2 regions of the Microbacterium martis genome follow, and region 1 is predicted to be linked to the other one. Evidence: predicted binding sites of a transcription regulator. Region 1 holds the regulator's gene; the other holds the start of a gene.
The links. The regulator HrcA, encoded in region 1, represses chaperone genes, less so after heat shock. The targets are predictions, from matches to a motif close to TTNGCACTCGNNNNNNNCGAGTGCNAA.
Positions count from the first base shown of each region.

Region 2: a site for HrcA is predicted at 3,631-3,657, ahead of groES (co-chaperone GroES). Genes of this name have one in related genera too.

Region 1 is NZ_JBFOKT010000001.1:1,422,169-1,427,393, forward strand. It holds gene AB3M90_RS06870 (16S rRNA (uracil(1498)-N(3))-methyltransferase) at 34-762, opposite strand; gene dnaJ (molecular chaperone DnaJ) at 765-1,880, opposite strand; gene hrcA (heat-inducible transcriptional repressor HrcA) at 1,919-2,950, opposite strand; gene hemW (radical SAM family heme chaperone HemW) at 3,042-4,259, opposite strand; gene AB3M90_RS06890 (DUF1990 domain-containing protein) at 4,276-4,929, opposite strand.
Region 2 is NZ_JBFOKT010000001.1:382,637-387,861, reverse strand. It holds gene AB3M90_RS01920 (ABC transporter ATP-binding protein) at 1-762, shown strand, start outside; gene AB3M90_RS01915 (ABC transporter substrate-binding protein) at 824-2,095, opposite strand; gene rarD (EamA family transporter RarD) at 2,197-3,126, opposite strand; gene groES (co-chaperone GroES) at 3,249-3,545, opposite strand; gene AB3M90_RS01900 (class I SAM-dependent methyltransferase) at 3,702-4,901, shown strand; gene AB3M90_RS01895 (flagellar basal body-associated FliL family protein) at 4,910-5,225, opposite strand, start outside.

The DNA of each region.
Region 1 (5,225 bases):
GCCTGTCGATGGGTCCCTGAGCCTGTCGAAGGGTCACCAGCGGCCGAGTGCGACCGACAGCACCGCGATGGCCGCCGGGCCGGCCGTCGACGTCCTCAGCACGGTCTCGCCGAGGAGCACGCGCTCCGCGCCGGCCGTCGTCAGACGATCGAGCTCGTCGGCGGAGATGCCGCCCTCGGGACCGACCACCAGCACGAGGTCGCGTCCGTCCGGGTGCAGCTCGGAGAGACGGACGGATGCCGTGGGGTCGAGCAGCAGCATCCGCTCCTCGGCGGCCCGCCCGGCGAGCTGCGCCGTGGTCACCGGAGCGCCGACCATCGGCACCCACGCGCGGTGCGCCTGCTTCGCCGCCTCGCGCACGATGGTGGTCCACCGCTCACGTCCCTTCGCGGCCTTCGGTCCCTCCCAGCGGGAGACGCTGCGCGCCGCCTGCCACGGGACGATCTCGTCGACGCCGAGTTCGCAGGCCGCCTGCACGGCGAGCTCGTCGCGGTCGCCCTTCGCGAGCGCCTGGACGAGCGTGATGCGCGGCGAGGGAGACGCGGTCTCCTCCCGAGCGGTCACGCGCACGTCGACCCGGCCGGGCGACACCTGCTCGGCCGCGCCGGTCAGCCACACCCCGGCGCCGTCTCCGACGGTCACCGCCTCGCCGACGCGCAGGCGCCGCACCACCGCCGCATGCTTCGCCTCGGCGCCGGTCAGCGTCACGACGTCGCCGACGGCGGCGCCGGTCGCCGTCTCGACGAGGAAGTGCAGGGCCACGATCAGTGCGCGCGGAAGCGATCGCGGAGCTTCGAGAACAGCCCCTGCTGGAACTGCGCCAGCTGCGGAGCCGGCGCCTTGGCCTTCTTCGCGAAGTCCTCGATGAGGGCGCGCTGCGCCGAGTCGAGCCTGGTCGGCGTCACCACCTGCACGCCGACGCGCAGATCACCGCGCTGGGTGCCGCGCAGCGGCGTGATGCCGCGCCCCTTGATCGTCAGCACGTCGCCCGACTGCACACCGGGGCGGATCTCGAGCTCGACCTCGCCGTCGAGCCCCTGGATCGAGGTCTCGGTGCCGAGGATGGCGTCGGTCATGGCGACTTCGAGAGTCGCCAGCAGGTCGTCGCCCTCGCGGCTGAACGCCGGGTGCGCGTTGACCGTCACCTCGACGTAGAGGTCGCCGTTCGGACCGCCGGCCCGGCCGACCTCGCCGGAGCCGGGCAGCTGCAGGCGGAGTCCGGTCTCGACGCCGGCGGGGATGTCGAGCGACACCGTGCGACGCGACCGCACGCGTCCTTGCCCGCCGCAGGTGCCGCACGGGTACGGGATGGTCGTCCCGTAGCCCTCGCAGGTGCCGCAGGGCTGCGAGGTGACGACGTTGCCGAGCAGGCTGCGCACCTGTCGCTGCACATGCCCGGTGCCCCCGCAGATGTCGCAGGTCACCGGCGAGGTGCCCTCCTGGCAGCACGAGCCATGACAGGTCTCGCACAGCACGGCCGTGTCGACCTCGATGTCGCGGTGGGCGCCGAAGACCACGTCGCCCAGATCGAGCGAGACCCGCACCAGCGCATCCTGACCGCGCTCACGGCGCGACCGCGGCCGTCCGCCGCGGCCACCGCCCTGAGCGGCGCCGAAGAACGTCTCGAAGATGTCGCCGAAGCCGCCGAATCCGCCGAAGCCGCCTGCTCCGCCCTCGCCGCCGCCCATGTCGTAGCGGCGCCGCGAGTCCTCGTCGCTCAGCACGTCGTAGGCGTGGGTGACGAGCTTGAACTTCTCCGCCGCGTCGTCGCCCGGGTTCACATCCGGGTGCAGCTGGCGCGCCAATCGCCGATACGCCTTCTTGATCTCATCGGTGGATGCGTCCCGGGACACCCCGAGAATCTCATAGTGGTCGGCCACGATCGCCTTTCTGCGTGTGATCTCGTGCGGCCCCCGCGTCAGCGGGCGGCCTCGTCTTCGTCGAGCATCCGCGACAGGTAGCGGGCGACCGCCCGCGCCGCCGCGAGATTGCTCGGATAGTCCATGCGGGTGGGTCCCATCACGCCGACGCGCGCCGTGCCGCTCGGGGCGGCGTAGTTGCTGGCGACGATCGACGCCTCACCGAGCCCGAACGGCGCGTTCTCGGTGCCGATGCTCGCCGCGAGACCATGCTCGTCGGTGACCATCTCGCTCATCAGGCGCAGCAGCGTGACCTGTTCCTCGATCGCCTCGAGAAGCGGATGGATGCTGCCGCGGAAGTCGTGCTCCCGTCGCGCGAGCGTGGCGGCGCCGGCCATCACGAGCCGCTCCTGCCGGAACTCGCCGAGCTCTTCGATCACGACCGCGGCGAGGGTGCGAAGTGCGGTATCCTGCGGCCGGTCCTCGACGGCGATGAGATTCTGCAGCCGCTCCGCCGCATCGCTGACCGCCTGACCGGTGATGAGTGACGACAGCCGCGCGCGGAGCAGCGCGACGTCGGATTCGTCGACGTCGACCGGCAGCGGGGTGACGCGCTGCGACACGCCGCCCGCATCGGTGACGAGGACGATGAGCATGCGGTTCGGGGCGAGAGGCACGAGCTCGAGGTGCGTCAGATGCGCCCGGGCGAACGACGGGTACTGGGCGAGCGCGACCTGTCCGGTGAGCTGCGTGAGCACCCGCACCGTGCGGATCATGAGGTCGTCGAGATCGGCGGGCGCGGTGAGGAACGACTCGATCGCCGTGCGCTGCGCGACGCTGAGCGGCCGCAGCTGGGCGAGGTGGTCGACGAAGACCCGATATCCCTTGTCGGTGGGAACGCGGCCCGATGAGGTGTGCGGGGCGGTGATCAGCTCTTCGTCCTCGAGCAGCGCCATGTCGTTGCGGATCGTCGCCGCCGACACCCCGAACGCGTAGCGGTCGACGATCGAGCGGCTGCCGACGGGCTCGTGCGTCTCGACGTAGTCCTGCACGATCGCTCGGAGGACCTGGAGCCCTCGCTCTGAGACCATGGCCTTCCCCTTCCGCTCGCTCCCGGACGCTCGTTGGCACTCTGACGTCCCGAGTGCCAATCCTACCGCGCGCAGCAGACGAAGCTCTGAGTCAGTCGGCCAGTTCGCGCACCACGGCGTCGGCGAGCAGCCGCCCGCGCAGTGTCAGCTGGATCCGGCCGCGGATCGCGGCTGCGGGATCGACCAGTCCGTCCGCGATCAGGCCCGCCACCCGAGTCCTCTTCGCCGACGGGAGATGGTCGATCGCGATGCCCTCGCGGATGCGGCTCTGCAGCAGGATCCGCTCCAGCATCCGCGATTCCTCGTCGGGGCGCTCCGTGCCGGCGGCGGGCGATTCGGATGCCGCGAGCCGCTGCGCGTATGCGGCCGGATGCTTGACGTTCCACCAGCGCAGCCCGGCGACGTGGCTGTGCGCGCCAGGCCCGAAGCCCCACCAGTCGCTCCCCCGCCAGTACGCCAGGTTGTGCCTCGAGCGGTCCGCGGTCGTGCGGGCCCAGTTGCTGACCTCGTACCACTCGAATCCCGCGGACGCGAGACGGCTGTCGGCCAGCTCGTACATGTCGGCCTGCAGGTCGTCGTCAGGCGTCGGCACCTCGCCGCGCCGGATCTGACGGGCGAGCTTCGTGCCGTCCTCGATGATGAGCGCGTAGGCCGAGATGTGGTCGGACTCGAGCGCGAGCGCAGCGTCGAGCGACGCCTCCCAGTCACCCAGCGACTCGCCAGGCGCGCCGTAGATCAGATCGACGCTGACGTCGAGCCCGGCGTCCTTCGCCGCGGCGACCGCCGTTCGCACGTTGTCGGGGCGATGCGTGCGGTCGAGGGCGGCCAGCACGTGCGGCACGGCCGACTGCATGCCGATCGACAGGCGGTTCACGCCGGCTGCGGCGAGCGTGCGGGCGACCTCGGGGGTGACCGTGTCGGGGTTGGCCTCGACCGTCACCTCGGCGCCGTCGACCAATCCGAAGCCGGATGCCGCGGCGTCGAGCATCCGCCCCAGATCGCCTGCCGGCAGCAACGTCGGCGTTCCGCCGCCGAAGAACACCGTGTCCATCGGGCGCAGCGCTCCCGCCTCGGACAGCACCCGATGGGCGAGCGCGATCTCTCCGACGAGGGTGTCGGCGTAGGCGTCCTGCGTCGCTCCGCGGAGTTCGCTCGACGTGTAGGTGTTGAAGTCGCAGTAGCCGCATCGCACGCGGCAGAAGGGCACGTGCAGATACGCCGAGAACGGAACCGCGGTGTCGATCGGGAGGTCGCCGGGTAGGCGCCCGTCGGACGGCGCGGGATCACCGAGCGGGAGTAGTCCCGCCATCAGAGTGGCGTCGGCATCAGACGGGCGTCGCGTACAGCGGCGAGATGGCGCGGAGGTAGCGAGCGAACAGCTCACGACGGCGGCGCTTCACGAGCGCCGGGACGAGGCGGTAGAGGAAGGAGTTCGGCGCGTCGAAGGCGCGCACCGTGAACCACACCTCGTCATTGTCTTCGCGCCATTCGACGTCGAACGACTCCTCGCCGCTGACCACCGAGCCGCCGACCGTCCCGAGCACGAAGCCGATGCGCCGCGTCTCCTCCGTGACCGAGATGACCCGCAGTTCGGCGTCGGCGCGCATGCCGCCGATGCGTCCCTTCAGGTGGAGGGTCATGCCGGCGCCGACGAACGGCGTGCCCTCGGCGTCGTACCGCGGCTCGACGTCGCGCTTGCTCGGCGCGATGGGATTGCCCTCGGCGTCGAAGCTCACCCCGGCGTAGGCGGGGCCGGGAGCCGGGCGCACGTCTTCGATCGAGAGGCCGGCGGCGCGCTGGGCGGTCCACGACAGCAGTGCCTCCCCCGCCGTCTGGAAGCGCTCGACGCCGCTGCCGATCCGCCACGACTCTTCCGCGGGAACGCTCCGCTCCGGCGGGTACTGCATCAGATCGGGCGCGTGGGTGGCACCCACGGCCGCATAGTCCACCGTGTCGTCTCGGAAAGTCCCGCGCCGCATGGGTTCCAGCCTACTTCGGCTTCCCTGGGTGGTCACCCTCGGTCCCCGAGCCCGTCGAAGGGCCCCTGGGTCCCTGAGCCTGTCGAAGGGCCCCTGGGTCCCTGAGCCTGTCGAAGGGCCCCAGGTCCCTGAGCCCGTCGAAGGGCCCTGGGTCCCTGAGCCCGTCGAAGGGCCCTGGGTCCCTGAGCCTGTCGAAGGGCCCTGGGTCCCTGAGCCTGTCGAAGGGCCCTGGGTCCCTGAGCCTGTCGAAGGGCCGGTACGACTTTTCCACAGGGCCGTCCGCATCGCGCCTCCCG
Region 2 (5,225 bases), 1.0 Mb from region 1:
GACACCACAGCGGGAGCGGCCGGCGCAGCTGCCGACGACGTCGTCGTGCAGATGACCGACGTGCATGCCGGGTATCTTCCCGGCGTGAACATCCTCAACGGCGCGAACCTCGTGGCACGCCAGGGCGAGCTCATCGGCATCATCGGCCCGAACGGCGCCGGCAAGTCGACGCTGCTCAAGGCGATCTTCGGCATGGTGAACGTGCGCGGCGGCGACATCACCGTGAACGGCGAGAGCATCGTCGGCCTGAAGGCCGACAAGCTCGTCCAGCGGGGCGTGGCGTTCGTGCCCCAGACGAACAACGTGTTCCCGTCGCTCTCCATCGAGGAGAACCTGCAGATGGGGCTCTATCAGAACCCGAAGATCTATGCCGAGCGCCTCGAGTTCGTGACCGGCATCTTCGCCGAGCTCGGCAAGCGGCTCAAGCAGCGTGCCGGATCGCTCTCCGGCGGCGAGCGGCAGATGGTGGCGATGTCGCGAGCGCTCATGATGGACCCGTCGGTGCTGCTCCTCGACGAGCCGTCCGCCGGGCTCTCGCCCGTCCGTCAGGACGACGCGTTCATCCGCGTCTCCGATATCAACAAAGCCGGCGTGACCACGATCATGGTCGAGCAGAACGCCCGGCGCTGCCTGCAGATCTGCGACCGCGGCTACGTGCTCGATCAGGGGCGCGATGCCTACGAGGGCACCGGCCGCGACCTGCTCAACGACCCCAAGGTGATCGGCCTCTACCTCGGCACGCTCGGCACCGACGCCGCCTGACAGATCACGAGAAGAAGGCCCCGGATGCAGCATCCGGGGCCTTCTTCCTGTGATCCGACGATCAGTTGGTGCGGGAGATCAGGTTGTCGGCGCCGTACTCGTACGTGCCGATCGAGGCGCCCTGCGGGTCGCCGTTCTCGTCGAACGTGACCTCGCCGGAGTAGCCGTCGTAGTCGGCCGTGCCGCCGTCGTTGATGATCTTGGCGCAGTCGGCGAAGCTGGTGCACTTCTCACCGTCTCCGCTGCCGCCCGAGACCTCGGCCATCTTCGCCGCGATGTCGGCGCCCTCGGTGGAGCCGGCCGCGAGCGAGGCCAGTGCCACGAGCACGACGGCGTCGTACGCCTCGGCTGCGTAGGTGAAGTCGTTCACCTCGGGGTTGCCCTCACCGGTCCAGAACTCCTGGAGGCGGTCGGTGAAGTCGTCCTCGAGCGCCGGTCCCGGCTTCGTGCCCTTCGCGCCCTCGAGCGAGAAGGGGAAGTTGGTGTCGGGCGAGGAGCCGTAGTCAGACAGGTTGCCGTCGACCAGGTACCACTTGTCGGGCGAGATCCCGGCGTTCACCAGCAGCGGCGCGATGGTCTTGAACTGGTCGAACGAGACGATCGCGACGGCATCGGGGTTGGCGGCCTTGATGGTCTCGACCTGAGCGTCGAACTGACCGTCGCCGACGTTGTACGACGCATCCGCGACGACCTCGCCGCCGGCGCCCTCGAACGTCGCCTTGATGTTCTCGAAGAGACCGGTGCCGTAGGCGTCGTTCTGGTAGATGACGCCGAGCGTCTTGTGACCGTCCTCGGCGATCAGGTTGCCGAGCACCTCGCCCTGCAGCAGGTCGCTGGGAGCAGTGCGGAAGTACAGGCCGTTGTCGTCCCAGTCGGTGAAGTCGGGACCGGTGTTCGACGCCGAGATCTGCAGGATGCCGGCGCTGACGTTGCCGTCGAGGATCAGGCGGGAGACGCCCGAGGCCGCTGCACCGACGATGGCGGTGACGCCGGCGCCCTGCAGCTTGGTGATCGAGGTCTCGTAGGCCTTGGTGTCGGTGTCGCCCTCGTCCTCCGCGGTGAGGTCGATGGTGATGCCGGCGGCGGCGTCGTTGACCTCCTTGACGGCGAGGCCCACACCCGACTCCATGGGCGGGCCCAGGAACGACAGCGAACCGGTCTGCGGAAGCAGCGAGCCGAGCTTCAGCGTGAGGTCGGCGGCGGGCTTGTCGCCACCACCCGACGGCTCCTCGGAAGGCGTGCTGCTGCAGCCCGCGATGACGATGGCGGATGCGCTGATCAGCGCGATCCCTGCGAAGACCTTCGCTGTGCGCGAGCCCTTCAGTGAGTTCATGATGCTCCCTTGCGTAACTGAACGTGGATTATGACCACGCTCGGGTGCTCTAACACTAGAACGTGACGCGCGCGTGCAGGGGTCGCGAGTGTCTCGGTGCGTTAACGATCCGATACCGGGTTCCGCACTCGACGAGCCGCGAGCAGCAGGTCGGCGATGAACACCACGATCGCGACCCAGACGATGATGAATCCGGCCCAGCGCTCGGCAGGCATCGGCTCGCCGAGGACGGCGACGCCGAGGATGAACTGCATCACCGGCGTGACGAACTGGATCATGCCGATGACGGTCAAGTCCACCCGCCGGGTGCCCGCGGCGAAGAGGAGCAGCGGCACGGCGGTCACGACGCCGGCGAGCGACAGGACGACGGCATGCGCCGGCCCGTTCGTCCCGAACGTGATGCCGGCGGGGGTGAGCGCGACCAGGGCGAGCTGCAGGACCGCGATCGGGATGAGCCAGAAGGACTCCAGCGTCAATCCGCTGACGGCGTCGACCGCCGGGCCGATCTTCTTCTTGATCAGCCCGTAGACCCCGAAGGAGGCGGTCAGAGTCAGGGCGATCCACGGGAAGGCGCCGTAGGCCACGACGATCACGACGACCGCGATCGCCGCCACGCCGATCGCCACCCACTGCAGTCGGCGGATGCGCTCGCGCAGCACGAAGACGCCGAGCAGCACGGTGGTGATCGGGTTGATGAAGTAGCCGAGACTGGTCTCCACGACGTGCCCGGTCAGGGCGCCGATCACGAACACCTGCCAGTTGACGTAGATCAGGAGGCCGGCGAGGGCGGTCAGCACCAGCAGCCGCGGCTGTCGCACGATCGCGCCCAGCGCCCGCCACCCGCGGGTCGCCGCCAGCAGGATCACGCAGAAGACGAGCGACAGGATGACGCGCCAGGCGACGACCTCCCAGGGACTCGTCGGTGCGACCAGGAGGAAGTACAGCGGCAGCACGCCCCAGAGCAGGTAGGCGGCCGCGGCGTACGCGACGCCGGCGGTCCGAGTGGCACGGGTCGGCGTCTCGAGGGGCACCGCTCAACCCTATGCCGCGCAGCGCCGGACGGCGGAAGGGCCCGGATGCCGAAGCATCCGGGCCCTTCTCGATCGACGTCGGTCGCTCTCCCTCGAGGGGGTCAGCGACCTGTCTCGGCTTCTCAGCGGACGACGACCGCCAGGACGTCGCGGGCCGACAGGACGAGGAACTCGTCGGCGCCGAACTTCACCTCGGTGCCGCCGTACTTGCTGTACAGCACGCGGTCGCCGACGGCGACGTCGAGCGGAACACGGTTGCCGTTGTCGTCGATGCGACCGGGGCCGACCGCCACGACCTCGCCCTCCTGGGGCTTCTCCTTGGCGGTGTCGGGGATGACCAGGCCACTCGCGGTGGTCTGCTCGGCCTCGACCTGCTTGATGACGATGCGGTCCTCGAGCGGCTTGATGGAAACCGACACGGTCTACCTCTTCTTTCTTGACGCTGACACGAAAGACTTGTTCGCACTCTCAACCCGAGAGTGCTAATCCAGTCTAGGCGTTCGGCTGGCACTCCCGCAATGCGAGTGCCAATCGAGCATCCGAGAAGGACCGACGCCGGTCGCTAGGCTGGGCGGGTGGAGATGTCCGAGCTGCAGGCCCTGCTGACCCCGGCGGGCCTCGAGCTCCTCGACGAGATCGGGACCGTCGACTCCACGGCCGAGGTCGCTCGCGTCGTCTCCCGGCTTCGCGCGGCCGGACACTCCCCCGCCCTCGTCTCGGCGGTCGTCGGCCAAGCACACCTGCGGTCGCGGGCCGCGGCGAAATTCGGTCCGTTCGCGGCGCGGATGCTGTTCACCCGCGCCGGCCTCGAGCAGGCGACGCGACTCGCTGTCGCGGCCCGCCACGCGCAGCGGATGCGCAGCGCGGGCATGACCCACGTCTCCGACCTCGGCTGCGGGATCGGCGGCGACGCGCTCGCCTTCGCGGGGGCGGGGCTCGACGTCGTCGCCGTCGACGCCGACGAGGTGACGGCGGCCATCGCCGCCTACAACCTCGCCCCGTTCGGGAGCTCGGCCGTCGTGCGCCACAGCACCGCCGAGAGAGCCATCGAGACCGGCGTGCCCGGAGCCGTGTGGCTCGACCCGGCCCGCCGCACGGCCGGGCACTCCGAGACGCGCCGCCTCGGCGCCGACGACTACTCCCCCTCGCTGGACTGGGCATTCGACGTCGCCGCGCGCCTGCCGTCCGGCATCAAGCTCGGTCCGGGACACGACCGCGACGCGCTGCCGACCGACGCCGAGGCCCAGTGGGTGAGCGCCGACGGAAGCGTCGTCGAACTGGTGCTGTGGAGCGGGGCGCTGGCCCGCGAAGGTGTGCGCAGGGCGGCCCTCGTGATCCGCGGTGAGCGGTCTCACGAGCTCACGGCCGAGGCTGATGCCGCCGACGCTGCTGTGCGCCCGCTCGGCGCGTTCCTGCACGAGCCCGACGGAGCGGTGATCCGCGCCCGCCTGATCGGCGACGTCGCGCGCAGCCTCGACGCCGGCATGCTCGATGAGCACATCGCGTATCTGACGTCGGATGCCGCGTTGACCAGCCCGTTCGTGCAGTCGTTCCGCGTCAGGGAGACCATGGCGCCGAACCCCAAGGCGATCAGCGCGGCCCTGAAGGCCAACGGGATCGGTCGCCTGGAGATCAAGAAGCGCGGGGTCGACATCGATCCGGCGGCGCTCCGCCGGAAGCTCGCCCTCGCCGGCGATCAGGAGGCGACGCTGATCCTCGCCCGCATCGGCGACCAGCGGCGGGCGATCCTCGCCGATCGCGTCGCCGCGGCCTGACGCATCCTCTATCCCGCGGGCTCGCTCGGGATCGTGACCTCGATGGGGTCGCCGTGCTCGCCGCCGAGCTCCATCCGCTCGCCGTCTCGCACGCGGACGGTCGAGACGTCGGCGTCGCCCACGATCGTGAGATACGGAGATCGGTCGGCAGTGTAGTCGACCGTGATCACCCAGGAGTCCGGAACCGACCCGAGCGAATCGGCGACCGCGATCGACATCCCGTCCTCGCGCACATCCTCCGCCACGCCGCACTGCTCCCGCCCGGCCGCATCGACGATCAGACACGTCTCGACGACCGCGCCGGTTGCGCGGTCGGCGATCCAG